Linked DNA regions of Methyloferula stellata AR4. The protein of the gene in region 1 interacts with the protein of each later gene in a pairwise test. Links are inferred from orthologs where the notes say so. Each region holds a gene or a part of one and is shown on either strand. Other genes may lie near its edges.

The links.
Region 2: the proteins of A3OQ_RS0120135 (region 1) and rlmB interact in binary tests that used the Escherichia coli proteins (3 or more experiments, as listed by UniProt). The link is inferred for Methyloferula stellata AR4 from one-to-one orthologs.

The regions. Positions count from the first base shown.
Region 1 is NZ_ARWA01000001.1:4,044,065-4,058,465, forward strand. The notes cover bases 11,499-14,401. They hold A3OQ_RS0120135 (bifunctional ADP-dependent NAD(P)H-hydrate dehydratase/NAD(P)H-hydrate epimerase), read right to left. Parts: upstream 13,780-14,401; coding sequence 12,217-13,779; downstream 11,499-12,216. Other genes in these bases: A3OQ_RS0120130 (OpgC family protein), read right to left, coding at 11,499-12,071; hspQ (heat shock protein HspQ), read left to right, coding at 14,066-14,395. Outside these bases: A3OQ_RS0120060 (response regulator transcription factor), read right to left, coding at 356-1,105; A3OQ_RS0120065 (chlorite dismutase family protein), read left to right, coding at 1,536-2,003; A3OQ_RS0120070 (globin-coupled sensor protein), read right to left, coding at 2,008-3,552; A3OQ_RS0120075 (ArsR/SmtB family transcription factor), read left to right, coding at 3,692-4,084; A3OQ_RS24945 (SRPBCC domain-containing protein), read left to right, coding at 4,071-4,985; A3OQ_RS0120085 (ArsR/SmtB family transcription factor), read left to right, coding at 5,078-5,437; A3OQ_RS0120090 (arsenate reductase ArsC), read left to right, coding at 5,430-5,957; arsC (arsenate reductase (glutaredoxin)), read left to right, coding at 5,957-6,382; arsB (ACR3 family arsenite efflux transporter), read left to right, coding at 6,393-7,457; A3OQ_RS0120105 (CoA-binding protein), read left to right, coding at 7,402-7,890; arsenical resistance protein ArsH, read left to right, coding at 7,883-8,587; A3OQ_RS23145 (substrate-binding domain-containing protein), read right to left, coding at 8,608-9,441; A3OQ_RS23150 (HXXEE domain-containing protein), read left to right, coding at 9,571-10,146; A3OQ_RS0120125 (SGNH/GDSL hydrolase family protein), read right to left, coding at 10,156-11,016; more of A3OQ_RS0120130, read right to left, coding at 10,950-11,498. UniProt on the Escherichia coli protein: Bifunctional enzyme that catalyzes the epimerization of the S- and R-forms of NAD(P)HX and the dehydration of the S-form of NAD(P)HX at the expense of ADP, which is converted to AMP.
Region 2 is NZ_ARWA01000001.1:2,353,004-2,369,316, reverse strand. Bases 5,756-8,540 are described here. They hold rlmB (23S rRNA (guanosine(2251)-2'-O)-methyltransferase RlmB), read left to right. Parts: upstream 5,756-6,571; coding sequence 6,572-7,510; downstream 7,511-8,540. Other genes in these bases: A3OQ_RS0111600 (MFS transporter), read left to right, coding at 8,150-8,540; A3OQ_RS22135 (hypothetical protein), read right to left, coding at 7,507-7,854; A3OQ_RS24435 (hypothetical protein), read right to left, coding at 5,756-6,189. In the rest of the region: A3OQ_RS0111645 (efflux RND transporter permease subunit), read left to right, coding at 1-2,399; A3OQ_RS0111640 (outer membrane protein), read right to left, coding at 2,511-3,149; A3OQ_RS0111635 (outer membrane protein), read right to left, coding at 3,644-4,366; A3OQ_RS0111625 (alpha/beta hydrolase family protein), read right to left, coding at 4,549-5,211; more of A3OQ_RS24435, read right to left, coding at 5,425-5,755; more of A3OQ_RS0111600, read left to right, coding at 8,541-9,856; A3OQ_RS0111595 (hypothetical protein), read right to left, coding at 9,952-10,257; A3OQ_RS0111585 (hypothetical protein), read left to right, coding at 10,756-10,959; A3OQ_RS0111575 (outer membrane protein), read right to left, coding at 11,096-11,890; A3OQ_RS0111570 (hypothetical protein), read left to right, coding at 12,378-12,653; A3OQ_RS22130 (CidA/LrgA family protein), read left to right, coding at 13,000-13,374; A3OQ_RS0111560 (LrgB family protein), read left to right, coding at 13,371-14,096; A3OQ_RS0111555 (DUF3455 domain-containing protein), read right to left, coding at 14,141-14,635; A3OQ_RS24700 (hypothetical protein), read right to left, coding at 14,650-14,799; A3OQ_RS0111545 (cupin domain-containing protein), read left to right, coding at 14,839-15,261; A3OQ_RS22125 (FdhF/YdeP family oxidoreductase), read right to left, coding at 15,424-16,313. UniProt on the Escherichia coli protein: Specifically methylates the ribose of guanosine 2251 in 23S rRNA.

The DNA.
Region 1 (14,401 bases):
ATGTCGGACCGGATGTAATTTTTTCCGGACTTTTCTGGTTCGAGAGGCGTGTTGATTTTGTTTCTCACGGATCCGTGTTTTTGAAACGGGTGTGACATTAAAAAATGTCTGCGCAGATCAATGCCGTAAAATTACGTGCGACTGGCGAACACAATACTCCGTCGTGATAACGGCGTGATAATTACATGCTAGATTGCGTTCATGATTTCAGCGAAAAATCGGGATCCACTTTTTGGCATCCGCTCTAGGCCGCTGTGCAACGCCAACTTGGTTGCGCGCCTGCGTCGCATGCCAAGCGATTAGAATTCGAACGTGCGTGTCTGCATGAAACATGCGTTCGCGCTGGGCTCCAAGGTCAGGGGAGCGGCGAGCGTTTTTGCGCAGCGCTTAACCGAGCACTGTTTCCAGCGGTCTCAGAAAATTTATAACCGACGCCCCAAACCGTCAGCACATAGGTCGGATTGGCCGGGTCGGTTTCGATTTTGCTGCGGAGCCTGTTGATGTGCGAATTGACCGTATGCCGATAGCCCGCATAATTGAAGCCCCAGACGAAATCGAGAAGCTGCTCGCGCGTGTAGACGCGGCCGGGGTTTTGGGCGAGATGCAAAAGAAGATCGAACTCCTTAGGCGTCAAATTGATCTCCTGCCCGCACAAGGTGACCGAGCGCTGATCGGTATCGATGACCATATCGCCCGCTCGGATGATCGCATTTGGGTTGATGCCGGCGTTCGCAATCGCTTCCACATGGCGGAAAATCGCTTCCACTTTTGCCCGCAATTCGAGGACGCTGAACGGCTTTGTAAGATAATCGTCAGCGCCAATCTCAAGGCTCAAAATACGGTCGAGCTCGGAAGCGCGTGAAGTGAGAGTCAGAACAGGCGTAGAGTCAATGCACGAGCGCAGGCGGCGGCAAATATCGAGACCGCCCTCGCCCGGCAGCCTCAGGTCAAGAATGATGAGATCGTACTTGTTCGCTTCGGCCTCAACCAAACCGACGATGCCATCGAAGAGGAATTTGGTGTCGCAATCGATGTCGCCAAGATGCAGCTTGACGAGGTCAGCGATCTCGCGCTGATCTTCGATGATCAGAACCTTACAGGTCATGATGCACGCTCCTGGTACGAAACACAGAACGCCGTGCTGTCAGGATGGGCCCGCATCTCGCTAGCAATCACCGATGCGGGAGGGATAGGACCGAGGCCATACAAATGCGCCAGAGATTTGATTACGCATCGTTTGCAATACCGCTCGCGCGCTCGCGCATTGATAGCTACCAGCTGTTCTGCCTTATTCGAGCGTCGGAGGCGTTTTGTTACGCCGAGGCGACGTGAACGTAACGAAGACGGATGCCGCCCCGTAATTAACGAGGGATCTAGCTCTATTCGACAGCATGTTTTCGCGCCAAGACGCGACTGGGGACGTCCCCCCAATATCAAGGAATGCGCCTGTGCCGCTCTCTGTCACCTTCGTCGCAAACTCGTCGGGCACATGGCGCATTAGCGAGATCAGCCCTGTCATCGGCGAGACATTACCAATGGCCGAGAGATTGACGGTGCTCGAAGGCCCGGAAGTGCTCGCCGCGCAAAAATGCGATTGGAATTTGCGCGGCGTGACAAGCAACACGCGCTACACCAACCGGGCCGAAACGGACGCGCTGACCGCGAGTCAGGAAGGGTTGCTTCGGCCGCAGGCAACGCGCGCCGCGCTCATTCCCATCCGCAAGACCGAGGCCTGGTGGGCCTTGGCTCAGGATGAGCGGAGAGCCATTTTCGAAGAAGACTCCCGGCATATAGGCATTGGTCTCGACTATCTCCCCGCGATCGCCAGGCGGCTCCATCACAGCCGTGAACTTGGTGAGCCCTTCGATTTTCTCACCTGGTTCGAATACGCGCCCGAACATAGCGAGCGTTTTGAAGAGCTCGTGCGACGCCTGCGCGGTACGAAGGAATGGCGCTACGTCGATCGCGAGGTCGATATCCGCTTAAGCCGTGACGGTCTTTGACTGTCTAACGGAAGGCGTGCGGCACAACCCGCTTGAGTTCGCTGCGTATGACTTTGCTTTCATGGACATCGCTTTCATTGATCCGGCCGAGCTTGAACTGCCCGACAAGGCCCGAAAGCTGCGTCGTCTCCTCCGACAGCGAATGGCTCGCCGCCGTCGATTGCTCGACCATCGCGGCATTCTGCTGCGTCACCTGGTCCATCTGGTTGATCGCGACGTTGACCTCGTTCAGCCCCGTCGCCTGCTCCCGCGCGCCGCTCGCTATGTCGTCGGCAACGCCGTTGATCTCGGCAACCTGGGTCATGATCCGCTGCAGCGCCTTTCCGGTTTCGGAGACGAGCTTGACGCCGTGATCGACCTGCGTGGTCGAGGCTGAAATCAGACTTTTGATTTCCTTGGCCGCCTCGGCCGTGCGCTGCGCGAGCGCACGCACTTCCAATGCGACGACGGCGAAGCCCCGGCCGGCATCTCCCGCCCGCGCCGCTTCGACGCCGGCATTCAAAGCCAGCAGGTTGGTCTGGAAGGCGATTTCGTCGATGACGCCGATGATCTGGCTGATCTGGCGCGCCGAAGTTGCGATGGCATCCATCGCATCGACAGCCTCGCCGACGACGGCAGCGCTTTTTTGCGCGTCTTCGTTCGCGGCCGCGACTACCTGGCGCAAATGGCTCGTGCTCTGCGCCGATTTCTTTACCGTCACGGTAATCTCGTCGAGCGCCGCGGCGGTCTCTTCGAGGTTTGCCGCCTGTTGTTCCGTCCGGCGCGACAGATCATCGGATGCGATCGATATTTCCCGCGTGCCCGAGCGGATCGCACCTGTGCTGCCGGCGACACCCTGCATCGCCGCTTCGAGCTGTTCGATCGCCGCATTGAAATCGGTCTGCAAGCCGCGATAGGCCGGAGGCATATCCGCCGGCATGCGATAGGTGAGGTCCTTCGCCGCCAGTCTGGCGAGGCCGATACCGATCGCACCGACGGCCATCACCGCTTCCTGCTTTGCGTCCTCCTGCGCTTCCTCGGCGCGGCGGCGCTGCTCGTCCAAGGTTTCAAGATAGATCGAAATCGCGAAATCCATGTCGAGCATGGCCGCTTTGACGAGACAGGAAAGAGCCTCGGCCATGCCTTCCGGACGAGCCTTCGCCATTTGCAGAAGATGCGGCCACTGCTCTTTGACGACGGCGTGAATGAGCTGTTCGATGATCAGGGCATAGCCGCCGATATACCATCTTGGCTCAAGGCCGATCCGCGCATGCGTCTGGCCTATTTTTCGAACCGCGCCGACATAATCCTCATTGTAATTGGCCGCGGCTATCATGCCCCAATGTGTTTCTTGGGTGGTCTTGGCGCCCGCCATATGTTTGTCGTCGCGGAAAAATTTGCGCATGTCCGGCGTTGCGCTCACCTTGTCGTAAAAGACGGCGAGAGCCGGCCCGATGGACCGCATGATAAGCGGTTGCACCTTGCTCAGGACCGCCCGCGCTTGCTGGTCCATCCCGATGAAATCGAGACGTTCCTTTAGAAAAGTTTGGTTGCGTATGGGCCGCGCCATGAAGTTGTCCCCCGAATCAGAGGGGGAGAATCAGACTTAAGGACGAGCTCAGGCTTTGATGCAGATCAAGTGAGAATAGCCGCTTGACAGGCGGCGGCACATACATCACTAATTAGTTATATAACTAATAGGCGATGCAATGTCTCCCGAGCATCTCAACGACACATTCGCAGCCCTCGCCGATCCGACGCGGCGCGCCATTCTCGCACGTCTCGCTTCGGGCGAGGCCTCCGTGAAAGAGCTGATGGAGCCCTTCGCTCTCAGCCAGCCCGCGATCTCGAAACATATCCAGGTGCTGGAACGTGCTGGGCTCATCTCGCGCAGCCGCGCGGCGCAGACGCGGCCCTGTAAGCTCGAAGCAAAGCCGCTGAAGGAAGCCGCCGATTGGATCGAGCATTATCGGCGTTTCTGGACCGACAGCTTCGATCGCCTCGACGATTATCTGCGTGACTTGCAAGCAGGGACACAGGCAGAGGTAAAAGAGCCCAAGAAAACACGTGGCAAGGGAGGAAAGACCAATGCCGGCAAGTGAGAAAAGCATGCAGGATCGCGAAGAAGACCGCGAAATCGTCACCACCCGCATTTTCGAGGCGCCGCGCGATCTCGTCTGGCAGGCTTGGAGCGAGCCGCAGCATTTGCGGCATTGGTGGGGACCGAAAGACTTTCGCAATACGTTCGAGACATTCGAGTTCAAACAAGGCGGCCTTTGGCGCCTCACAATGCATGGCCCGGATGGAACCGACTATCCGAACGAGTGGGTCTTTGTTGAGATCGTCCCGCCCTCGCTAATCGTCTTGGATCATGTGTTCGCGCCAAAATTCCGCGTCACAGCGACCTTCGAAGAACTCGATGGAAAAACCAAGCTCACGTTCCGCCAGCTCTTCGAAGAGGCCGCCGCTTGCGACGGCATCAAGCCCATCGCGGTTCCAGTCAATAAGCAGGCTTTCGACAAACTCGCCAATCAGCTTTCCATCATGCAGGGAAACACGCGCGAGCTGACGATCACGCGCACATTCGATGCGCCGCGTGCACTCGTCTGGAGGGCCTGGACCGATCCCGTGCATCTCGCCGCCTGGTGGGGACCGCAAGGCTTCACCAATCCGGTCTGCAAGATCGATGTCAGGCCCGGCGGCGCAATCCTGATCGTCATGCGTGCGCCGGACGGAACCGAGTATCCGATGCGCGGCATATTCCAAGAGATTGTGGAGCCCGAGCGGATCGTCTTTGCCAACTTCGCCGTGGACGACAAGGACAATCCGATCATCGACGGATTGACGACCGTCACTTTCACGGAACGCGACGGAAAGACGGAAATGGTGCTGCACACGCGCGCGACCGCGCTCGTGCCGCAGGCGGTGCCGATGATCGGAGGCATGGAGGCTGGCTGGACGCAAAGCATCGAGCGCCTTGCACATCTGCTTTCGGCGCACTGACGATGTGACGAATAGACAAAGCCGCGCGCTTAGGACGCGCGGCTTTGAAACACGAGCTTGCATGAACTCAATATATCCATTATTCTGGATATATGGATGAATTAAGCACAATCCTCGCTTTGGCCGCACTCGCGCAGCCGACCCGTCTCGAAGCCTTCCGGCTGCTCGTGAAACACGAGCCGGAAGGCCTTCCGGCGGGCGAACTCGCCCGTTTGCTGGAGGTGCCGCAAAATACCTTGTCCGCTCACCTCGCCGTGCTGGGCCGCGCAGGCCTCGTGGTCGGCGAGCGGCAAAGCCGCTCGATCATCTATCGCGCCGATCTCTCACAGTTGCGCGAGACGATGCTTTTTCTCGTCAAGGATTGCTGCGGCGGCCGCCCGGAGCTCTGCGCCCCGCTCATCGCCGATCTCACCCCTTGCTGTCCGCCGAAAAAAGGGAAGGCCCATGCCTGATCGCCTCTACAACGTCCTGTTTCTCTGCACCGGTAACAGCGCGCGCTCGATCCTGGCGGAATCCATTCTGCGTAAGGAGGGGACGGGGCGGTTCAATGCCTTTTCCGCCGGCAGCCATCCAAAGGGCGAGGTCAATCCATTCGCGATCAAAGTGCTCGCAAGCCTCAATCTTCCGACGGAGAATCTGCGCTCGAAAAGCTGGGAAGAGTTTTCCGCGCCGGGAGCCCCGGTCATGGATTTCGTCTTCACGGTCTGCGACAACGCCGCGGGCGAAGCCTGCCCGGTTTGGCCAGGCCAGCCGATGACGGCCCATTGGGGCATTGAAGATCCCGCGGCGGTCGAAGGAACAGACCTGCAAAAGGAAGCCGCCTTCGTGCTCGCCGCCCGGTATATCAAGAACCGGATTTCAGCTTTCTCAAATCTGCCGCTGAAGAGCCTCGACAAGCTATCGCTCACAACCAAACTGCGCGAGATCGGCCAGCAGGATGGAGCGACGAAGCCCCGCCCGGAGGTCGCATGATGGATGCGATCATCTATCACAATCCCGCCTGCGAAACCTCACGCAACACGCTTGCGATGATCCGTAACGCAGGCATCGAGCCACACATCATAGAATACCTGAAATGCCCGCCGACACGGCTGCTGCTGGCGCAGTTGCTCAAGCGTGCAGGTCTGACCGTGCGGCAGGTCTTGCGCGAGAAAGGCACTCCCTTTCAGGATCTTGGCCTCAACGATCTATCGCTTTCGGACGATGCCCTGCTCGACGCGATCGGCGCGCACCCTATCCTCATCAATCGCCCGATCGTGGTGACGCCGCAAGGGGTGCGCCTGTGCCGGCCCTCGGAACTCGTTCTTGATCTCCTCCCGCCGCAACACGGACCATTCATCAAGGAGAACGGCGAGCGCGTGATCGACGAGCACGGCCGGCGTGTGGCGACAGCATAGAGATTCCATCATGTCCTTTTTCGAACGCTATCTCACGATTTGGGTCGCGCTTTGCATCGTCGCCGGCATTGCTTTCGGTCAGCTTGCGCCGGGCCTTTTCCATGTGATCGGCGCTCTCGAAATCGCCAAGGTCAATCTGCCGGTCGCCGCCCTGATCTGGCTGATGATCGTTCCGATGCTCATCAAGATCGACTTCGCCGCGCTCGGCCAAGTGCGGGCGCATTGGCGCGGGATCGGCGTCACGCTTTTCATCAATTGGGCGGTGAAACCCTTCTCGATGGCCCTTCTCGGCTGGCTGTTCATCGGTCATGTCTTCCGGCCCTATCTGCCGCCGGGGCAGATCGACTCCTATGTCGCCGGGCTGATCCTGCTCGCCGCGGCCCCTTGCACGGCCATGGTTTTCGTCTGGTCGAATCTGAGCCGGGGCGAGCCGCATTTCACTTTGTCGCAAGTCGCCCTGAACGACACGATCATGGTCTTTGCCTACGCGCCGCTGGTCGCGCTCCTGCTCGGCCTCTCCGCGATCACCGTGCCATGGGATACGCTCGCCCTCTCGGTCGCGCTCTATATCGTCATTCCTGTGATCGGGGCGCAGCTTCTAAGACGCGCCGTGCTCGCCTCGGGTGGCGAGGCGGCGCTCGACCGGTTGCTCGCGTGGCTCCAGCCGCTCTCGTTGATGGCGTTGCTGGCGACACTGGTTCTGCTTTTCGGCTTTCAGGGCGAGCAGATTATCGCGCAGCCTCTCATCATCGGCTTGCTGGCCGTGCCTATATTGATCCAGGTTTATTTCAATGCGGGGCTGGCCTATCTTTTAAACCGGCTCGCGGGCGAAAAGCATTGCGTAGCTGGGCCATCGGCCTTGATCGGCGCGAGCAATTTCTTCGAACTTGCCGTCGCCGCGGCGATCAGCCTCTTCGGCTTCAACTCCGGCGCAGCCCTTGCCACCGTCGTCGGCGTCTTGATCGAAGTGCCGGTGATGCTCTCCGTCGTCTGGATCGTGAAAGCGTCGCAAGGCTGGTATGAAAGCGGCTCTCCGAAAAACGGTGCGAGCGAGGTGCGCATTGGCCGATCATGACAATTACACGGACGCCTATCTGCGTGACATCCTCATCAAGACAAAGTCGATCGCTATAGTGGGGGCTTCCGATAATCCGGGGCGGGACTCCAATCGGGTCCTGCGCTTTTTGCTGGGGCGCGGTTACCGCGTCAGCGCGGTCAATCCGAAGCTCGCCGGACAGGAGATCGCCGGAGCGCCCGTCTATGCCACGCTCGCCGACGTGCCGGACCCAATCGACATGGTGGATGTGTTTCGAAACAACGCGGCGGTGCCAGGCCTGGTCGACGAGGTTGTGGCCCTGCTCCAACATCCGAAATTCCTCTGGATGCAGCTTGGCGTTCGAGATGACGAAGCCGCGCGGAAAGCGGAAGCGGCAGAAATAGCGGTCATCATGAACCGCTGCCCGGCGATCGAAATACCGCGGCTCTTTGGAGGCCAGCATAATGGATGATCTGCCGAACGTGGTACAAAGCGTATTGCAGACACCTGACGTCACCAGTCTGCAGGCCGCCCCGCTTGCGCACAAGCCGCGCATCCTCTTGCTCTATGGTTCGTTGCGTGAGCGGTCCTACAGCCGCTTCCTGACACTGGAAGCCGCGCGCCTGCTTGAAACCTTCGGCGCCGAAACCCGCATCTTCAACCCGAGCGGTCTGCCGCTGCCGGACGATCACCCGGCCGATCATCCCAAGGTGCAGGAGTTGCGCGACCTGTCCATGTGGTCGGAGGGACAGGTTTGGTGCAGTCCCGAACGCCATGGCGCGATGACCGGCATCATGAAAGCGCAAATCGACTGGATACCCCTCGAAATGGGCGCCATGAGGCCGACACAGGGCAAGACGCTCGCCCTGATGCAAGTGAGCGGCGGCTCACAGTCATTCAATGCGGTCAATCAGCTCCGCATCCTCGGCCGCTGGATGCGGATGATAACGATCCCGAACCAATCGTCGGTCGCGAAAGCCTATCAGGAATTCGACGATGCAGGCCGCATGAAGCCGTCGGCCTATTACGACCGCGTCGTCGACGTGATGGAAGAACTCGTCAAATTCACCCTGCTGACGCGTGGCATCTCGCCCTATCTCACCAACCGTTATAGCGAACGCAAAGCGGCGACGGAGAAAGCGGTTCTCGCCGACACCAAAGCCATTTGATCGCGGAGTCGAAGCGCCCGTCAGGGGTTTTCTGTTTTCGGCCCTGCGCCGTCCAAAGGCAGAAAGCCATGCTTTTGCAAAATCGCCTGCCCCGCATCCGATAGAACGAAAAGCGCAAAGCGCTCCGCCGCCGGATCGCGCGACAAGACCGCAAAACCATAGACCGGGTGCACTTCCAAACTTTCCGGCAGCGGGATCGACACCAGGCCCGGAACGCCCGCAAGCAAAGCCGGCGTTCCGCTGCAATAAGAGATCAAGGCATCAGCATGGTCGCCGAGGAAAAGACTCTCCGCCGGGCCATGTCCCAGGAGCGGCTTGATCCCCTGCGGACCGAAAGGATGCAGCGCTTTGGCCTTCAAAAGCGCCGCCGCGCCCGGATGCAGGGCCTCTGCCCGGTCGAACACGGCCATCGCATAATCCCCGCCGGGATCGGCGCCGGGCATGGAGGTCGCAATCCGCACATCCGAGGAAAGCCACCTGTCGACCAGATTTTCCGGCGTCAATCCGAGCGACGATTTCGCGATGGCGCACATGCGGTTGCGCGCAAAGGGAACGACAAGCACATCCGGCTTTTCGCGCTTCAATTTTTCGGGCTGCGCCATATCGGCCGAAGCAAAGAGATCAGCCTGCTCACCCTTTTCCAGGCGTTCGCGCAAGCTGCCGGCTGGACCGAAGACCGGCTTTGCGAAGCTGCCTTCGGGCAGTCCCGACTCTTTGACAAGCGCTTGCATGGCCTCTCTCAAACTGCCTGCCGCATAAAGCTGGAAGGGGTCCGCCAAAGCGAAGCCGATCGGACATGCAACAAGGACCGCCAGAACAACAAGACGCAAGAGAGGAGGAAAATGGAACGTCATGAAGCTTCATTTCTCCTTCGGTGCTGCCCGAAGACCATCGGCCGAACCGGACATGCGCGCATTAAAAGACCTGTGGATTCCAACGACACAAGCAAGACCGGCGAGATTTATCGCCTTAGTGATGAGGACATGACACATTGGCTCTCAAAATACTGGGTCCAAGGCGCACTTTTCATGGCCGTGGCCTTGCTGGCACTTGTGCCCTTGATATTTAAGGCATGGTGGCCGCAAATATTGCTCATCTATCTGCATTCGCCAGGCTATATGGTGCATCAGGTCGAAGAGCATACTGGCGACCGGTTCCGGACATTCATAAACCAGCGGCTTTTCGGCGGCGTCGAGGCGCTGACAACCGTCGGCGTCTTATGGATCAACCTGCCAGGAGTCTGGGGCATCAATCTGGCTGCGCTTTACGCCGCCGTGTTCCTGGAACCGGGCTATGCCCTGGCCGCCCCCTATCTCATGATTGTGAATGCCGTCGCCCATCTCGGGACGGTCAAGCGCACGCATGGCTATAATCCGGGCTTGGTCACAGCCCTCATAGTGTTTTTTCCGCTCGGTCTCGTCACCCTTTACATGGTTCCGGCATCGCTGGGCCAGCATCTGTTGGGCCTCGGCATATCGATCGCGATCCATGCCACGATTGCCGGAGGCGCAATCACACGCGCCGCCTATTTGCGGCGGGCCCAACTCCAAAAGGCTTGATTGAAGCTTTCACGGCACCTTTGGCCGCAGCCGTTTGAGAAACAGACTGACGATCACCGCATGGGCGACATGCTCGGCCATGCAATGATAGCCGAGATCGTTCAGATGAAAATTATCGCGTGACATCATCGGCAGATTGGCGCGTGTCTTGGCAATGAACTGCATCGCATCATAGCGTCTTATATAAAGGATGTTTTCCTCGGCCGCGATTTTGAACAAAAGATCGCGGACGGCGAAATAATTCTTATCCTTGGCGAAGCGCGACGTATATTGCAGGCCGACAAGCACCACGTCGATCTTATTGTCCTTCAACCACTCCACGGTGGACTTCACCGTCTGCTCGAACTCGTCGAGCGGTACGCGCGCCAAAGCGTCGTTCGTTCCCAATTGCCAAAGCACCAGATCCGGCTTCGACTGCGCGACTTCGCTGCGAATTCGCTCGGCTGTGATGGCCGCGGTCTCGCCCGCGACGCCACGATTCAATATCTCGACATCGACGCCTTTCAAGGCCGCTTCGAGGATGAGGGTGAGCTGGGCCGGATAGCTCTGTATGCCTGACGAGGCGCCGACCCCCAAAGTCGATGAAGATCCGATCGCGAGGATCTTAACGACGTTTCCGCTTTTCAAGGCCTCTGCAACATTCGGCAGAGGAACCGGCGATGCGATGTCTGTAGCGGGGACGTCGCAGGGCGGGCTGAGCGGGGGCGCCTCGGGTGTCGCCGTCGCCTCGGGCGCGGGCGGCGTCGTCGGTGTAACCGCCGCCTCAGGTACAGCGGGCGTGCTATCCGCCCGCGCCGCTGGCGTCAGGACGAGGCCGAGAGCGAGGCAGATACAGGCGAAGCGGGCGCTTCGCGCAGCCGGTCGCGCCATTCCGATACCCATGCCGCAAGTCCCATGATCGAGAGGCCCAAAATAACCAGGAATGCATCGCTTGCAATGTCCCCTCCGATCGCAAAGCGAAAGATCTGCCCGGCGAGGCTCAAAACCGACCCGACGCAGAAGACATTCAGCGAATTGCGGCCGAGCATCGACAAAAAGCGCGCCGAATAGGGAATCCACGGCGTGATCACTTTATAGCTGCCGGCAAACAAAACCACCAAAGCCAGCACATGAATGAGCCTGGCCGGTGAAAGAAAGGTTTTATCGAACATGAAAAAGAGCTTCGGCTCTGGAACATCGATCGGACTTGGCGAAAAATGCGTGAATGCCGCCAAGGCACCAAGCAGGACGATCGGCAGAGCCGCAAGCTTTAACCAAAAGAGATGCTTTCTCGCAAAAGCGCCGATCCCGTCTTTGTCGGCGATGACGAACCCCAGCACGTAGATAAGCTGCCAGGACAAGGGATTTAGAAACCACACGCCGTCGACCGGCCAGGTGTGAAGGTTAATGCCGCGTGCCAGCACATAGAGATAGAGACTGGCAGAGACTGGCAGGAGCAACGGTTTCGCATAGCGATCGATCAAGGCAATCAGGGGCGCCGCGGCCATGAGCACGACATAGAGCGGCAAAATATTGAAATAGCCGAGCTGATGGGTGAGCAGCACGAGCCCTATATTGGCTTCGATCGGCTCGCGAAAAACCGCCGAGGCATTGTGCCAGTCGAGCAGAAACGGCGCGTCGAGAAGAAGCGAAGCGGATGCCAGCATGGCGATGGCAATCTCGGTGATCACCATCTGCGCGATATAAAGCGTAACCGCGCGGCCACCCAGACGCAGGACGAGCCGGCCGGGTGAGATAGGCCTATCTTTGCCGGCAATCGAGAGCCGCATCGACCAGCCTGCCAGAAACACGAAAAGTTCGGCTGAATCGGAGAGCGAGAGAGAACGATAGGTGAAACGTTCGAAATAAATGCCGGGAATATGATTGATATAGATCGTGATCAGCGCAAAGCCGCGCCAGAAATCGATTTCGTTTGGTGTACGCATCAGCGATCCGACTTTTCGATCACGGAGATTGCCCGCTCAACCCAACGAAATTTGGACTAGCGTGACCCCGAAACGTTGGAGACTTTTCGGATCAAGGTCATGCGTTGAAGGAAAGATAGAGCATGATGATTTCAACCATCATGCTCTATCCGATTCCATTTTCGATCAGCCGCCTCAATACCGGCGGCAGATGTTCGGGAATATCTTCCGAGATCAGACCCGGACCGAAATGACTCGCTGCCGCGCCATGCAGCCAGACGGCGGCGGAGACGGCTTCGAAGGCGGGCATCTTCTGGGCCAAAAGTCCGCCGATGATGCCTGCCAAAACATCGCCCGAGCCCGCCGTCGCAAGCCACGGCGGCAGGTCATAGGCAATGGTGGCGCGTCCTCCCGGTGCGGCGACCGTGCTGTCCGGTCCTTTCGAAAGAACCACCGCGCCCGAAAGCGCGGCCGCCGCGCGCGCACGTTCGAGCTTCGAGCCCGCCGGCACATGGGCGCCGAATAGTTTTTCGAATTCGCCGTCATGCGGCGTGAGGACAACCGGCGATCCGGAGGATTTGATGGCCTCGGCTAAAGTTTCCAAGCAATCGGCGAAACTCGTCAAGGCATCGGCATCGAGGACGAAGGCGCGGTGCTTACCGGCCGCCGGTTGCGGACCCGAAAGAGCGGTCAGAACGAGTTGCCGGGTTCTCTCGCCAACACCGAGCGCGGGGCCCATGACAAGCACGCTCAAGCGCTGGTCCTGCAGCAGGGATGCGAGATCCTCCGGCGTATCGCAGACCCGCGTCATGATCGCGGTCAAGGCCGTCGCATGACTGGCAAGCGCATCGCTCGGCGTCACGATCGAAACCAGCCCAGCACCGCCGCGTAAAGCGCCGCGCGCGGCAAGACGCGCCGCCCCTGTATGACCAAGCGAGCCGGACATCACGAGCGCATGACCGCGCGAATATTTATGGCCCGCGATGCGCGGGATCGGAAAATCACGCCCCCAGACCGTCGGGCTATTGGCGAAACATGTCGGCTGGATCGATGCCAGCACATTAGAGTCGGTCCCAATGTCCGCGATATTCGTCTCGCCGCATAAAAGCCGCCCGGGCAAAAGCAGATGTCCGGGCTTCATGCGAAAATTCGTCACCGTCCGGCGCGCTTCTATGGCAACGCCCCGCACGGCTCCGGTCGAACCATCAAGGCCCGAAGGCACATCGACGGCGAGGATCGGCCGCCCCGTGCGCTGCGTCCATTCATTGAGACGCAAGACGGCGGTGCGTGCGTCGCCCTCGAGATCGCGCGCGAGGCCTGCGCCGAACAGGGCATCGATGACAAGGTCGGCTTCGGCGAGTTTGGCTTCGGACAGAACTCCCATGAGGGAATGGGTATCGCCGCGCCAGGCGGCAGCGGCTTGCGCGGCATCGCCCTTCAAAGCGTCCCGCGAGCCCAAAAGACCGAGCGAAATCTCGATGCCGTGTTCGGCAAGTAGCCGCGCGGCGACAAAGCCGTCGCCGCCATTATTGCCGGGCCCGCAGACGACCAAAACCCGCGCCCGTACCGGCATTGGTTGCACCAGAAGCCGCAAGGCCTCGCGCGCTATGGCGCCTCCTGCCCGCTCCATCAAAACGATGCCGGGTGTCCCCGCGGCGATCGTCAAGCGATCGGCGGATGCCATTTCTTCATTTGTCAGAAGTTCGGGATGGCTCGTCAATGCAATCATCGGCAAGCCTTATACCAAGCCTTTTGCAAAAGATTGCGGCGTAAAAATACGCCGCGGGTTTTCTTGCGCAAATCCGTTTGCCGCGCCAGCACTTTGGAAAGATTCTATGGTCAAGCTCGCGGATTCATTGAGGCCAAGTTGTGATCGATCAATCCGCACTGGGGGTACCGGCATAACGGTGGGGCCGGCTGGTTGACAGTCGCATGGGGTACGTTTAGGCAAGGTCTGCTGCGGGAGCCGCGCCACCTCGCATCGCGTTCCGTCACAAGGCGACACAGTCCACGTCATGAAGCCGCTCTTTGCGAAATTCGCGATTGGTGAGATTGTCAAGCACCGGAAATATCCGTTCCGGGGCATCATTTATGATGTCGATCCGGAATTCGCCAACACGGAAGAATGGTGGCAGGCGATCCCGGAAGAAGTCCGGCCGCGCAAGGACCAGCCCTTCTATCATCTCTTCGCGGAAAACGCCGAAACCGAATATGTCGCCTATGTTTCCGAGCAGAACCTGCTGCCGGACACGTCGGGCGATCCGGTGCGCCACCCGCAAGTCGAAGAAATGTTCGAGCGTGATCCGGACGGCGCCTATCTGGTCAAGACCGTCCGGCTCAACTGACCGATT
Region 2 (16,313 bases), 1.7 Mb from region 1 along the record:
GCCACGTCACGCGCGTCCACGATGTCGGCTTCGTCGAGCTCGGCAGCCAGAACTATGGCGCCAACGGCTATCTCGACGTCTATAACGCCGTGCCTATGCTCGTTTATCAGCAGCCGGGCTCCAACGCGCTTGCCACCGCCGAGCGCATTCGCGCCGCCATGGAGAGCATGTCACATCAATTTCCGGATGGGCTGAAATATGACATCGTCTACGATACGACGATCTTCATCGCGCAATCCATCCATGAGGTCGTAACGACCATCCTCGAGGCCATCGCGCTCGTCGTCTTCGTCGTCATCCTGTTCCTGCAAACCTGGCGCGCCTCCATCATTCCGATCGTCGCGATCCCGATCTCGCTCATCGGAACCTTCACGGTCTTGGCGGGACTCGGTTTCTCGCTCAACAATCTGTCGCTCTTCGGTCTCGTGCTCGCCGTCGGCATCGTCGTCGACGACGCGATCGTCGTCGTCGAAAACGTCGAACGCAATCTGCGCCTCGGCATGACGCCGCGCGAAGCCGCGCATCGCACCATGGATGAGGTCGGCGGCGCATTGATCGCCATCGCGCTCACCCTTTGCGCCGTGTTCATTCCATCGGCCTTCATCTCCGGCATCTCGGGCCAGTTCTTCCGTCAGTTCGCCGTGACGATCGCGGCGTCCACCATCATTTCCTGCACCGTGTCGCTGACCTTGAGCCCGGCGCTCTGCGCGCTTTTGTTCAAACCGCATGTCGCAGCCGACCATGCGAAACGGCAACCGCTGATCGCGCGGCCGGTGATCGCCTTTTTCAACGGTTTCAATTTCGTCTTCGAGTGGCTGTCCGAACGCTTCGGCCGCATGACGGCGCGACTCATCCGCTTGAGCGCGGGCGTGCTGGTGGTCTATGCCGGCCTCATCGGTCTCACGGCCTACCAGTTCAACCGCGCGCCCACCGGCTTCGTCCCGGATCAGGATCTCGGCTATCTCATCACGATCGTCGCACTGCCGCCGGGCGCCTCCTTGCAGAGGACGGATGACGTCGTCCGCCGGACCGTGAAGGGACTTCTCGATACGCCCGGCGTCAAGCACGCGGTCGCCTTCGCCGGCTTCGACGCCGCGACCTTTACCAATGCCTCGAACGCGGGTGCGATCTTCACGCCGCTCGAACCGGCGGAGGAGCGCGCCAAGAAAGGCCAGAGCGTCGCCTATGTTCTTGGCGAGATCCAAAAGCGGACGGCCGCCATAGAGGACGCCTTCATCATCACCATCATGCCGCCGCCGGTCAGCGGTATCGGCAACGCCGGCGGCTTCAAGATGATGCTGGAGGACCAGAAAAATCTCGGGCCGCATGCACTTGAGGCCGCGGCGCAGGATCTCGTCGGCGCGGCCCGTCAGACGCCGGGGATGGCTCAGATGTTTACGCCCTTCTCGACCGGCACGCCGAGCGTCTATGCCGACATAGATCGCGAGAAGGCGGAGAAGCTCGGCATTTCTCCGGACAAGGTCTTCGAAACGATGCAGGTCTATCTCGGTTCGGCCTATATCAACGATTTCAACTACCTTGGCCGCACCTATCAGGTGACCGCCCAAGCCGACGGCCGGTTCAGGAACACGAAAGAGGACATAGCCCATCTCAAGACCCGCAATGCGGCGGGCGCCATGGTGCCGATCGGCTCGGTCGCGCGGCTTCAGGATTCGACCGACCCCTATCGCGTGCCGCGCTACAATCTGTTTCCGGCGGCCGAAGTCCAGGGCGCGACGGCGCCCGGCACGCCGTCGAGCTATGGTCTCGCGGTCATGCAAAAGCTCGCAGCCGAGCGTCTGCCGGAGGGGATAAACTATGAGTGGACGGACCTTGCCTATCAGCAGACGACGGCAGGCAATACGACGCTCCTCATCTTCGCGGCTTCGATCTTCTTCGTCTTCCTCGTGCTTGCCGCGCAATATGAAAGCTGGACCCTGCCTCTGTCGGTCGTGCTGATCGTCCCGATGTGTCTGCTCGCGGCGGTGACCGGTATTCTCTATCGCGGGATGAATGTCGACATTTTGGCGCAGATCGGCTTCGTCGTTCTCGTCGGACTTGCGGCCAAGAACGCCATTCTGATCGTCGAATTCGCGAAGCAGGCGCAAGAAGAAGGCGCGGCGGTTCCGGACGCCGCCGTTCAGGCGGCGAGGACGCGCCTGCGTCCGATCCTGATGACGTCCTTCGCCTTCATCCTCGGCGTCATTCCGCTGATGACGGCGTCGGGCGCCGGCTCCGAAATGCGCCAGTCGCTTGGGACGACGGTGTTCTCGGGCATGCTCGGCGTGACCCTCTTCGGCCTCGTCTTCACGCCGGTCTTTTTCGTGGTCATCCGGAGCCTGTTCAAGGGCAAGCGCAAGCTGCATATGGCGCATGGGCTCGAAGCCCCGGCCGAGTGAGCCCGGACACCGATCACGCCGCTCGCTCGTAAAAAACCTCCGGCCTGGACGGCCGGAGGTTCAAAGAGGGTCAGCCAAGTCTGATCCAGATTCGGCTAGCGTCAAAGGACCTCAATATTTGGCGACGACCGGGGCCGGCGGAGCATAAGTATCGAACTTATAGCTGAAGCCCGCCTGCACGCGATTATCCGTCGAGTGATGGTTCAACGGGAAAGCGAAGACAGCATCGCTGAAGCGGCCGTAATCGGTGTAGCGGTATTCCGCACGAACCGACCAATTGTTGGTGACGGCATATTCGATACCGCCGCCGACGGTCCAGCCGACCCGGGTGCGATCGAACGAAGCGAAGGCGCCGGGAGTGACGAAGCTGTCCTTGATATCGGCGAAGGCGACACCGCCCGTTGCGTAGATCAAGGTGCGATCCCAGGCATAACCGACGCGGCCGCGGATCGAAGCGTCGACCGAAATCTTCGTGGAGGCGGAGATCGGGCCGAGGATGTTGAATGCGTTGCCGGAATAGCTCGTGCCGTTCACGTCGCCTTCGAGACCAATGACGAACTGCTGGACCTGGTAGTTATAACCGATGTGCGCGCCACCGACGACACCCGACGGCTGCGAAGACACGAAGGTCATCGGCTCACGCCCCCATTCGTAGCCGATCTGACCGCCGAGATAGACGCCGGTCCAGGTGAAGAGCGGCGGCGGAGCATAAACCGGCGGCGGAGCGCGCGAAGGCAAATCAGCCGCCATGGCCACGCTCGACAGGCCGCATAATGCAACCGTTAGAATCAGCTTTTTCATTGAAAATAACCCCTAAGGAAACCAGACAACCAAATCCTATATTATCGGCTTCAGTCCGGCCTATTAACAAAAGTATAGTTCAGACTATTAGTCTGCTGATGTTGCATAAATGCCTCGCCAATACCACTAAGATACGTATCAATACGTATCGATGATTTAGAATATTTCTCTTTTAATGTGGAAGATCGCCTACGCGTCCAACTTCTATCGCATTCTCCAGCGGCTCCATGGCGCCAGTCGGGGCGGGCGCGGCGTTCCTTGGAACCATCAAATCGAATGGCGCTGGCAGATAGGAACGAGTCTGCCCCAATGTCGTGGCACACCTCAGTCGAAGCATTGAAGCTGCTCGCGGCGAAGGGCGGAAAAATAAGACCTCCGGCTTGGACAGCCGGAGGTCGATGGCGGATTCGTGCCGATCAGTTTTCAGTAGCGTTAAAGCAACTTCAATATTTGGCGAGGACCGGTGGCGGCGGCGCATACATATCGAATTTATAGCTGAAGCCGACCCGCACGGCATGTTCGACATCGTGATGCGAGACCAGTCCGGACCCGATTGCATCCGTCCCGCGGCCGAAATCCGTATAACGATATTCACCGCGCACCGACCAATTATTGGTCACCGCATATTCGAGGCCGCCGCCGACCGTCCAGCCGACGCGTGTCGCGGAGTTGCTGAAGAAGGGAGCCGCCGGATTGAACGATCCCACATAAGTGTGCTTGATATCGGCGAAGGCGGCGCCGCCCGTGGCGTAAAACAGCGTCCGGTCCCAGGCGTAACCAATGCGGCCGCGCGCCGATCCTTCGACGGGTATTTTCATACCGAAAGTTGTCCCGGTCGCGGTATCGAAGGTCGATTTCGAAAAGCTCGATCCATCGACATCACCTTCAAGGCCGACGACAAATTGGTTGATCTGATAATTGTAGCCAATATGGGCGCCGCCGATCACGCCTTCCGGACTATTGCTTTGGGCAAAGGGCGTGGCGACGATGTAACTGTTGCTGGTGCCCCAGGCATAGCCGATCTGGCCGCCGACATAGGCGCCGGTCCATGTGAAGATCGGCGGCGGGATAAAGACGGGCGGCGGAGCCCGGCGCGAGGGCAAGTCGGCGGCAAGAGCCGCTGTCGACAGACTGCCGAGCACGACGGCGAGCAAAATCTGTTTCATGGTCGTGTAGTCCCCCGATGGTTCCGCGCTATTGCAATCATATAATTCTTAAAGGCCGCTTGAGATGCATCGGGCCGCCGCTTTCAAAAGCCGCGTGATAAATTTGCACCGTTTGGCCGGTGACGCGGTAATGGATTGCCGCGAGATCGCGATCCGCCCAGTTGGCCACAAATCGCCACCGGTTATCGCTTGTCCAAATGCTCCAAGACCCAATCGGTCATCGCATCGAGAACCATCGCCAAGATCTCTGCATCGTTGCGGCCGGATCGCGCGGGCACGTGAAATGAGTGATCCGCATCATCGATGCTCAGCAGCGTTGCCGCGTTGCCGAGCCCGGCGACCATTGGAGCCAACAAAGACAGGTCTGCTAATGCGTCGCGGCTGCCTTGAAGAAACAGCATCGGGATCTGTATCTGCGCCAAGTGGCTCGCGCGCTCGACCGATGGCTTTCCGGCGGCATGAAGAGGGAACCCTAGAAAGATAAGGCCGCGGACTCCGGTCAATGGAGCCGCCGCCTGCGCCTGCGATGTCATTCGGCCGCCGAACGATTTGCCGCCGGCAAATAATGGAAGCGCCGGCACCAAGCGTCGCGCCGCGTCAACCGCCGCGCGAACCGTGACATGCGCCAGTGCCGGACGATCGGGACGCTTCGAGCCCTGCTCCATATAGGGAAACTGATACCGCAGACTGGCAATCCGCCGATCAAAGAGACCGTTTGCAACAGCTTCCATGAATGGGTGCGTCATGCCGGCGCCCGCGCCGTGAGCGATAACATAACAAGCCGCAGCCTCGTCCGGGACCAGCAACAGGCTGGAGACGCTGTGGGCGTCGTCGATGGCGATCATTGTGCTCGCGCCTCCACCCTGCGCGTCTCTCGTTTCATGCGCGCTTTTCATACCGGGCACCGCAGCGGCTATTAGAAGAATTATACAATTCGGAGTCTTAAACTGGGGAGTACCGCGCCCCTGGCAGCCAAACATCTTCAAGCATGGATGGTCAGGGAACCGATCTCGCCCATACAAATAAACACCGCTTTGATGCTGGCTCCGGAAGGCTCGTCAGGTCGCAGGTTCATCTCGCGCGTGATCAATTGTGGGTGCGTTGACGAGCGCTCGAAGTGCGTCTGATGTCATAAAATGGAGGACGTCCGAGGACTTGCTTCCTCGCATGATCATCCCAGCAAGGCCCATGAAGTCGCGCTGCCCGCGCCTACCCATATAAAAAACCGGGCCGCCGCTCATGCCGTCCGGATCAAATCCATCTGGCCGCACTATTCTCAGTTTGTGCAGATGAGGCGATGAAGTAGCTCCGAGGTACTGACCATCGATGTATGTCGGAACAGCTACCATTCCCTGACCATCGTCATGATAGGTTTGAAGCTGCGTTGGATAACCACAAACCCATAAGGGGCCGGAAGCATGCCGGGGCCAGCAGAGATCATCTTGCACATCGAAAAAATTGGCTTCGATGGGGATGCCATCATAATTTTCAGGTTTGTATTCAAATGCCCTTACATCAAGCAGATCGGTGTCATCAGAGACGGGCTCTGGATTGTGAGCCCATAGGGCAGAAGGTATGGCAATCTTATTTTCATGAGCTAAGCGAAAGCCAATCTTTTCGGGCTCGACATGTGAGATTTGGTGCTGGCAACAGAACAAAAAGAACCGACCATTTATTTGCAGGGCAGTCCCACTTCCTGGAAAGAAATGTGGAAACTGTTGGTCATCTGTCGAAGCGAAGAGGTGTTTGCAATAGGTGGCAAGTCTTAAACCCGCGTCCCGCGTCGGATACCAGAGATTGCCAATCTGAATGCTCTCAAACATCGCGACTCGCTACGATGCCTAGAGGCCCGCTTTCAGCGCAGAAACGTGTAGCATCGACATGTGTATTTAACTTTAGCTTAAAACAGTCTTTTAAAATCAATAACTTAAGGCAATGGTGGGGGAGGTAGGACTCGAACCTACGAAGGCATAGCCAGCGGATTTACAGTCCGCCCCCTTTGCCACTCGGGACACTCCCCCTTAAGCCAGGTCCTCAACAAAGACTTGGCAGGGTTTTGGTGAAGGCGCTTATGGAAAGGCAGGCCCTGCCTGTCAACCCATAACCTCCTGCGGCCGCCTGCGCTCTCCCGTGTGAACATTGCCCGCGCCTGTCTGGCGTGACAATAAATAAGGCAATCGAGGCGGCAAACGGCGGAAACAGATCTTGGACAAGACCCATCGGCCGCCGGATCGCAACCGTAAAACCGGTCAAAAAGCCGCGAAGCCGTCGCCTCGGCCCGCGTCCCTAAAGGAGCGCCATGCGGCCCCGGGCGGCCAAAAGCAGCGCGATCCTCATGCGGGCCCCTTGAGCCGCCAGCCTTCCCCCGCCCCTGCCCGGCCGGCTTCAAGCGCCACGGCGCCGCAGGCAGCCTTCCGGCGGCCTTCCGCCGAACTCAGCGTCCTTTACGGCATCCATGCCGTGCGCGCGGCGATCACCGCCAAACGCCGGAAGATTTTATCCGTCTTCGCGACGGCGCCGGTGGCGCAGCGCTTGGCCGCGGATCTCGCCGAGGCCAGTCTTGTGCCGCAGATCGTCGGCAACGAGGATCTCGCCCGCCGCCTCGGTCAGAACGCCGTGCATCAAGGCATCATGATCGAAGCACGGCCGCTCGAGCCGATCGATCTTTCGGACATTGTTCCAGCCAGCGGGATTGTGCTGGCGCTCGATCAGATCACCGACCCGCATAATGTCGGCGCGATCATGCGCACAGCCGCGGCCTTCGGCGTCGATGCCGTGGTCACCACCGAGCGGCATTCGCCGGAGCTTTCGGGCGTGATGGCGAAGGCGGCCTCCGGCGGCCTGGATCATGTACCGATCGCGCTCGTCGGTAATTTTGCCCGCGCGCTCGAACGGCTCGGCGATATGGGCTATCTGCGCGTCGGACTCGACTCGGAAGCACCCATCGCCTTCGAAGCCGCGCCGCTCTCAAGTCCGCTGGTGCTGGTGCTCGGCGGCGAAGGCAAAGGGTTGCGCCGCCTCAGCCGCGAGAAATGCGATCTTCTGGTCCGGCTCGACATGCCGGGGCCGATCAAGAGCCTCAATGTCTCGAATGCCTGCGCCGTGGCTCTCACGCTCGTGCGGCTGAAATTGGCGCGGCCCTAAGTCCCCTCGTCCCGGCACGGCAAAGGCCCGCCATAGACGACGCGCGGCAGGTGGGATTTCGGCGGCGCTTTGCCGATCGTGATGATCCGCGGTTTGAAACAGCTCTGATGCGGCGGCCCATAGCCGTAGAGCCAAGGTGGCGGAGGTGGCGGAGGTGGCGGATAGCCTTCCCCTGACGGCACGCTGGCCTGGCCGGCGTCGGTCGGGTCATAGCTGCCATCGCCCCACGGCAGACCGTAGCCAACCCCGGAGGCAAAGGCCCAGCCATGCCGGCCAAAGCGAAAGGCACGCTTGGGCTTAGGCGTTTCACCCGGCCGCGCCGCGACGGCGGGATGCGCGGCCATATGGCCGGCGCCTCGCAAACCTGCCCCGCCCGCAAAACCTCTGGCATCCGCCGGTTGAATCGCAGACAGGAAAAGAGTGCCGGCCGCAGCCATACACAACCATCGACACATAATTCACCCATCGACGCGGTTAATTTTCAAGCCTAACATAGCCGGTATTGGCCATCTTCACAGAGGGCCGATGTCGCAAAGGCCGATCAAACCGGCAGTGCGATCGTTAAAAAAGCAATCGGGAGGATGCCTGCCTCTAGCCAAACGCCTAGAGGCCGGAAAGCCAGGGGAAGCCGACATGACTATGTCCGTAACAGCCGCGACACCGGCCGGCCGCGCCGGGCCGATGACCAGCGCCGAGAAGATGGTGATCTTCGCCTCTTCGCTTGGAACCGTCTTTGAATGGTATGATTTTTATCTCTACGGTTCGCTCGCAACAATCATCGGGGCGCAGTTCTTCAGCGAGTTCCCGAAAGCCACTGCCGATATTTTCGCCCTGCTCGCCTTTGCCGCGGGCTTTCTCGTGCGCCCGTTCGGGGCCCTCGTCTTCGGCCGCATCGGCGATATCGTCGGGCGCAAATATACGTTCCTGATCACGATCCTGATCATGGGCCTTTCGACCTTCATCGTCGGCCTGCTGCCCAATTACAAGACCATCGGCGTCATCGCGCCCATCGTTCTGATCGGCTTGCGTCTGTTGCAAGGCCTGGCGCTTGGCGGCGAATATGGCGGGGCCGCGACCTATGTCGCCGAACATGCGCCGGAAGGCCGCCGTGGCTTTTATACATCATGGATTCAGACCACGGCGACGCTCGGCCTGTTCCTGTCGCTTCTTGTCATTCTCTTCGTCCGCAGCTTCTGGGGCGAGGGCGCCTTCGCCGATTGGGCCTGGCGCATTCCCTTCATTTTCTCCTTCTTCCTTCTCGCCATCTCGCTTTGGATTCGTCTGCAACTCAGCGAGTCGCCCGTCTTCCTGAAGATGAAGGAGGAAGGCACGACGTCGAAAGCGCCGCTGACTGAATCCTTCGCCACCTGGTCGAATGCCAAATATGTTCTGATCGCATTGTTCGGCATGACCATGGGCCAGGGCGTCGTCTGGTACACAGGGCAGTTTTACGCCCTGTTCTTCCTGCAAGCGATCCTCAAGGTCGACGGTTATACGTCGAACCTTCTGATCGCCTGGTCGCTGGTTTTGGGCAGCGGATTCTTCATCTTCTTCGGCTGGCTCTCCGACAAGATCGGCCGCAAGCCGATCATCCTCGCAGGCTGCCTGATCGCGGCGATCACCTATATTCCGATCTTCAACGCGATCACAACCAATGCGAATCCGGCGCTCGAAAATGCGCTGAAAACCGTACAGGTCACCGTCATCGCCGATCCGGCCGATTGCGGCAATCTGTTCAATCCGGTCGGCACCCGCGTCTTCACCAGTTCTTGCGACAATGCACGTGCGCTGCTCGCCAAGAGTTCGGTCAAATATAGGACCGAGGCGGGACCGGCTGGACAGCCGGCGGTCATCAAGATCGGCGATGCGGTGGTCACATCCTACGATGCGAAAACAGCAGCCGATCCGAAAGCCGCAGCGGGAGATCTCAGCAAGGCCACAGCGGCTGCGCTGGAAGCGGCTGGCTATCCGAAAGCCAAGGATCCGGGCATCGTGAAGATCTCGGAGCCGTTCGATATTTTCAAGCCGCAAGTCCTGAAAATCATCGGACTCCTTTGGGTGCTCGTGATCTATGTGACCATGGTCTATGGGCCGATCGCGGCGGCGCTCGTCGAGTTCTTCCCCTCGCGCATCCGCTATACGTCCATGTCGCTGCCCTACCATATCGGCAATGGCTGGTTCGGCGGTCTGCTGCCAGCGACGGCCTTTGCGATGGTGGCCCAGACCGGCGATATCTACTTCGGTCTCTGGTATCCGATCTTCTTCGCACTGGTGACTTTCGTGGTCGGGCTCTTCCTGGTCCCGGAGACCAAGGACCGCAATATCAACGAGAGCTATGGCCGCTGACCAAACGAAAACGAATCAGGCCCCTGACCAAACGAAAACGAATCAGGCCCCGCTACGAGCGGGGCCTGATAAAGCCGGAACCGGCGATTTTAAGTTTACTGGCAGACCCGGACGCGCTGCACGACATAGCCATAGCCGTCCCAAACCTGCTGCGGCTGCCACCAGCAACGCGGCGGGGGCGGCGGCGGGGGAGCGTAATAACCGGGATAATAGGGCGGCGGCGGAGCCGCGCTGGCGGCGGCCGCGCCGGCCAGAACTCCAAGGGCGGTGCCGCCGATAATGCCCGCAGCAATAGCGCCACCATCGCCCGCGGCGGCAGGAGCCGAAGCCGTGGCTAAGGCCGCGGCGGCAACAGCCGCCACCAAAGTGGTCTTGAACACGTTTTCAAGTCTCATCAACATGGTCCCCTCCAAAGCAAAACGCTCGGCGGCGAATCGCAGATTTCGTCAAAAGGTCAGCTCGCTAAAATTCGAGAAAACCGTCCGCAGCTGGTGAAGATATCGTGCGGATCGCCTCATCCATGTGACGAACCGGGCGGGTTTCTTGAAGCTGGGCGGGATCTTATTCGTTCCCATTGCGGCAAGGATGAGGCCGTGTCACAAAGACGGCCGAAACGACCCTCTGAGCGAGCGCTCGGGCCTCGCCTGCGGCGGGCCGTGGAAGAATGTTGCAACTCGCGTCCGACACTGCTAGCTGAGCGCCGTCGGCCGCGCCGCATGCCGGTTTAGCTCAGTTGGTAGAGCAACTGATTTGTAATCAGTAGGTCGAGGGTTCGACTCCTTCAACCGGCACCAGATGATATCAGTGACCCGAATTCGGACACTCGCCTGCGTGGTCCTGGGTTCGTCACTTGCCAGAGCATGAATTCCAATGGCTGCGCCATGCGAGGAGCATAGAAAATGAATTTGGAACCGGGTGAAGAAATCAAGATTGCGAAAAAGCCGAATGGCAAATGGGGCATTTTCCTGCATCTCAACGGATATGCCGAGCCCTTCGATATTCGCGAGCTGAAGACCGAGGAAATGGCAGAGGGCTGGGTCGACACGACGGAGTGCAACAATCTCGTCGATCAATTCATCACCAAATACCGTGGAAAGGCCTAAAGTCCTTCGTCTACGGAAAATGCCGAGGGGTTAGAGATTCCTTTTTTCGAACATGTTCGAAAACAATTGCGCATTGACCTGAAAGCCCCTCACCGGCTGAAGATCAATGCGCAATTTTTTTATGCGCCCGGCAGCCTCAATATTTGGCAACGACTGGCGCCGGCGTCGACCAGAAATCGAACTTATAATTGAGGCCGGCGCGCACCACGTTGAACGTTGTCCGCTCACTCAGCGAGGCGATGCCACCGATGCCGTCAGGAAGCGTGAAGACGGAGTTCTTGCCGAGATCGACATAGAGATATTCCGTCTTGAACGTCACGTTATGTGTGAGCGCATATTCAAGACCGGCACCGATCGTCCAACCCATAGGCTCGTGCGTCCTGGAAAAAGTGCCGGCCGCGCCGCCCAATCCGCCGAAACCAGCGACGCCAGACGCAAAGCTGTTCGTCTCGCCATAGGCAAAGCCGCCGGTGATATAAGGCATGGCCTGACCGAAGGCATAGCCTGCGCGACCGCGGACCGTACCGAACCAATCGACTTTGGTCCCGGCGTCCAAACCGGCGGCGGCGCCTCCGGCGAAGACTGAAGCTATATATTCCGACTTGATCCAGCTTCCTTGGGCGTCGGCCTCGAGACCGAGCACGAAATTCGACGCCGGAAACTGGTAATTGAAGCCGACCTGGCCGCCGGCGAGAAACCCGCTGGAGGAGGAACTTCTCTGGGCGGTGACACCTGTGCCCGTATCCGAGGTATAGGACCTGATACGATCGCCGCCATAACCGCCGTCGATACCAACGTAGACCCCTGTCCAAGACCAGGCGGGCGGCAGCGGCAGAACAGGCGGCGGCAGGCGTGATGGAAGGTCGGCGGCAAGTGCCGAACCGGCCATCGCAGCCAGCGCGACGCCGGATATTAAGAGTTTATCGAACATTGCAGGCACCCCTTGCCTATTGATCTAGGTCATGAGCCTGCCCAATGCATGGTAAGCACAAAGTTACTAAGGCTATACCTGTAGATAAATCACTTTCAACGTGGCATAAATGCATCATTTAACGTCACTATGTAAGCAGTTATACTTATATATACTAAAATATACTTATACTTTAGGACTTATGCTTCTCTACTGGATCGCCCGCAGCGCAGATGCGCTCGACCGCTCGCGCTTTCCGCCTCAAACCTTGACGCGCGTGCATCCAGCAGCGAGGCGACCCTCAATCGGTGCCATTGCCGCAAGTCCGCGAGGATGCGTCGAAAGACCCATAGGCGCGTCACGGAAGGAACGACGAAGACAAAAGAAATCCGAAGACTTATAATCACCGCGAATGTGAGCGTCGGCGAACCCGCCTGCGCTCTTGAATTTGGTCTTGGCTGAAGACCTGCGCAGGGATGGATCGACCTGTCAGGGAGGAGTTTTGGGGATGACGGACTTGAAAGAGTCGATGAAATTTGTCGAGGGCGGTGACGAATATGAACTGCTCGCAAGCGACGATAAGCTCACTTACATGCTCATCTTCAAAACCGAGAATCAGACCGCCATCCTTCATGGCGAACAACTCGACGCGTTTCATGCCGAATTCGATCTCGTGAGAAAGCAATATCCGGCCTATAGCCCGGATCAGAGACTGGCTCAGATTTGGGATCAGGGCGGCTATAGCTGGCTCGCCGCCGAGCAGGAAGAATCCGACCAAGGCTAGAGCGCTCGCGCCTTATCATCGAAACCGGCCACGATGATTCTGATTTAACCCAACTTGGGCCTGCCCGAGTCGGGCATTTTAAAAGGTCAAAGTCGGCAGGCCCGACTTTGACTGATCCGAAATCATCGTGATTTATGTCCTTCGCGCCAGCGCGGCCTGAGAAGCCGGCATGGCCGAACGGGCGCGCGACGCCGCGATCTCGCCAGTGCCTCGCGGCATCGGCGCACTGCCTTCTTTGAGCAGAAACACTCAGTCAAGATTGAGTGATGATGCCCCACGGCAAAGCCGATCGATCTATGTCTACATTTGATACGCAGCCGCGCGATTCGGCGAAGTGAGCGGACGAATGTTGAAAGCCATATTGACCCTGTTTCTCTGCCTTGCAGCAGGCGACCTGATCAACAAGCTGACAGGCCTGCCGCTGCCAGGCGGCGTCATCGGTCTTGTCATCCTGCTCGCGATCCTGATCTGGCGCCGCGGTCCCGACCCCAAGCTGAGAGAAACAAGTCATTTCCTGCTTCGCAACATGACCGTGTTGTTCATCCCGGCGAGCGTCGGCCTCGTCACCCAGCTCCCGGCACTGAAACAAGACGCATTGCCGATCGGCATTGCCATCGTCGTTTCGACCGTGCTCGGCATGGCCGTCACGGCGGCCATCATGCATTGGCTGGCGCGTGGAGGCCACCCGGCGCGCGAGCCCCAATCGCGAGAGGCGCAATGACGGCAGCTTTCGCCAGTCTCGGCCATGCGATTCTGACCGACCCGCTTTTCGGCCTGATCGGCACGCTGGCCGCCTATCAGTTCGGCATCTGGTTTCAGCGGCTCTGCGGCGGTTATGTGCTGCTCAATCCGCTACTCATCGCCGTGATCTTGCTGGTCACTCTGCTGCGGGTCGCGGACATCCCCTATGAACATTATATGCAAGGCGGCAGGCTGATCGCTTTTCTGCTGGGTCCGGCGACCGTCGCATTGGCCTTGCCGCTTTACGACAATCTGAAATCGATCCGGCACGCGGCAATGGCAATTTTCCCGGCCGTCATCATCGGCTCGCTCACGACATGCCTCAGCGCCATGCTGATCGGGCATTGGCTCGGCGCCTCACACGCGGTCGTCCTTTCGCTCGGCGCCCATTCTGCCACGACGCCCGTCGCCATGGGCATTACCGAACAGCTCGGCGGCGAGCCATCGCTGGCAGCGGCCTTCACGCTCCTGACTGGCCTGGCCGGCGTCATTCTCTTCGCGCCGGTCATGTCTATGATCCGCGTGAAGGATTGGCGTGCGCGGGGACTTGGGATCGGCACCGCAGCTCACGGTCTCGGCACGGCACGGATGCTTCAGCTCAATGAGACGGCTGGTGCCTATGGCGGGATCGCCCTCGGCCTCGGCGCCCTCATCACCGCCGTCATCGTCCCGCTTCTCGTGCGCTACGGATTTGCGAGTTGAGATCGAAAGCAGCCAGGTCAACCTGCCGGTTGACCTGTAAAAGCTTATTTTTTTAAAAACACATAATCCGCCGAATAGGGTTCGGCATGGAATGTGCCGACCTTCGAACAGGCGCCTTCGAAACCACCACCCTGAGTTTCGAGCCGCTGCACCGTCGTGACGTCTTTCAAGAGACCGTCGCCGCGTCTGTCCGAGACATTCAATTTGAGCCAGGCAATGTCCTTGCCCGTGGCGCCCGGCGCCTTCGCGACGACTTTGCCGATGACAGCACTGCCGTCGGCCGCCTCCCAACTGGGTCCGGCGAAATGCCGTCCGACCGTTTTGCCATCGACCAGCAAGGTCGCGATAGGCTCACGGAATTGCCATGTCATCGTGCCGGTCGGATCGGCTTTGCATTCGTAGATCTGCGCGCCCTCCGCACGAACCTTGAGGACGATCGTTTCATCTGTAACGGCAACCGCACTCGGTATCTCCGCCGCGCGCGCGGGTGAGGCGGCGAGCAGCATCGTCATCGCCGTCAGCAAGTGGCCTATTTGCATCGATTCCCCCCAAGTCAGTCCCGGGCTTCGCCGCCGCGCGAGGCAAGAGCTACGCCAATTCCACCAGGCTTCGCGAGGCGTTCGGCTTGCAGCCCTAGGATCACGATGAACGTGATCGATTCCAGCAAATGCAGGCTGTTTTCCTCGATCCCCTCGAAGCCCATCTTAGATGAGATCGATAAGCCCGCAAGGAGATCGCCACGATGAATGCACAGAGCAAAAGCCCGGATTTCGGGCGCTTCGACGTCTACGATATAGCCAAAGCCTTCCCGGCATCGGCGGACACGCTGCTGCTCGACACCTATCTGACCAATGAGGAGGAGGCAAGCGCGCGCATCTTCCGCGTCTATCGGGAAACCCCGCCGCATTATCACGAGAAGAGCGACGAATATCTCTATGTGCTGTCGGGCAAGGGCACGTTCTGGATGGGCAGCCCGGAGAACGGCGGAGAATTCGCGCAGGGCCAGCTTTTGTTCTTCAAGAAACGCACGGTCCATGCGTTGCCGACGATCATCGAAGGGCCGGTCGTATTTCTATCGATCGATACGCCGCGCCGCGATCCGAAGGACATCATCTTCATCAATCCGGCGGATGGCACACCCGAAAGCTTCATCAGCGGGCGCTGACCCGCCGATGACTGTTGATGAGGATCAGGACCTAATCATAGCGTGATCCGAGGGCCGTCATTGCGAGCGAAGCGAAGCAATCCATGGAAACCACGGACAATAGCATGGATTGCTTCGTCGCTCTGCTCCTCGCGATGACGGATCGATGATTGAGTCCAGATTCTAAGCGATCGGCACCGCCATCGGCGCGTAAGGCGAGTAGCCGTCCGCGGTCTCAAGCACGCGCTCCACAACGGGTTCCAGCGGCTGCATGGCCTTGATCGTCACCGGCACGGACTTCGCCGCCGGCGTATTGCTGCGCTCGTCGCGATGCGACAGAGGCAGCACATTGTTGGTCTCCGGATAATAGGCCGCGCAGCAGCCGCGCGGGACATCGAAGGGCACGACCTTGAATCCGCTGGCGCGCCGCTCGACCCCATCTTCGATGGCAGAGGTGAATTCGATCAACGAGCCCGCGGAAAGGCCGAGTTCCGCCATGTCGCCTTCGTTCATGAAGACGACCATCCGGTCGTTTACGATGTCGCGGTAGCGATCGTTCAAGGAATAGACGGTCGTGTTGAACTGATCGTGGCTGCGCACTGTCATCAATTGCAGATGAGGCGTTTCCGGCGCATCGTCGTCCTCGTCCATCATGCCGGGCTTGAAGAGGAAATTGGCCTTGCCCGTAGGCGTATTCCATACGCGCTCTCTGGCCCCGTTCGGCAGATGGAAGCCGCCGGGCTGCGCGATCTGCGCATTGAAGTTTTCGAACAGATCGGGGAAGACGGCCTCGATCTTGTCGCGGATCAGTCCGTAATCCGCGACGAAGGCATCCCAATCGATAACGGCGCGGTCGGCGACGGTCGCCTTCGCCAATTCCGAGACGATCCAGGGCTCCGAGCGGCAGAATTCGCTCGCAGGCGTCAGAAGACCGCTCGACCCATGCACCATCGAGAAACTATCCTCGACCGTCACCGTCTGCTTCACACCGTTTTGGAGATCGAGTTCGGTGCGCCCGAGCGCCGGAAGGATATAGGCCTGCCTGGCGTGGATCAGATGGCTGCGATTGAGCT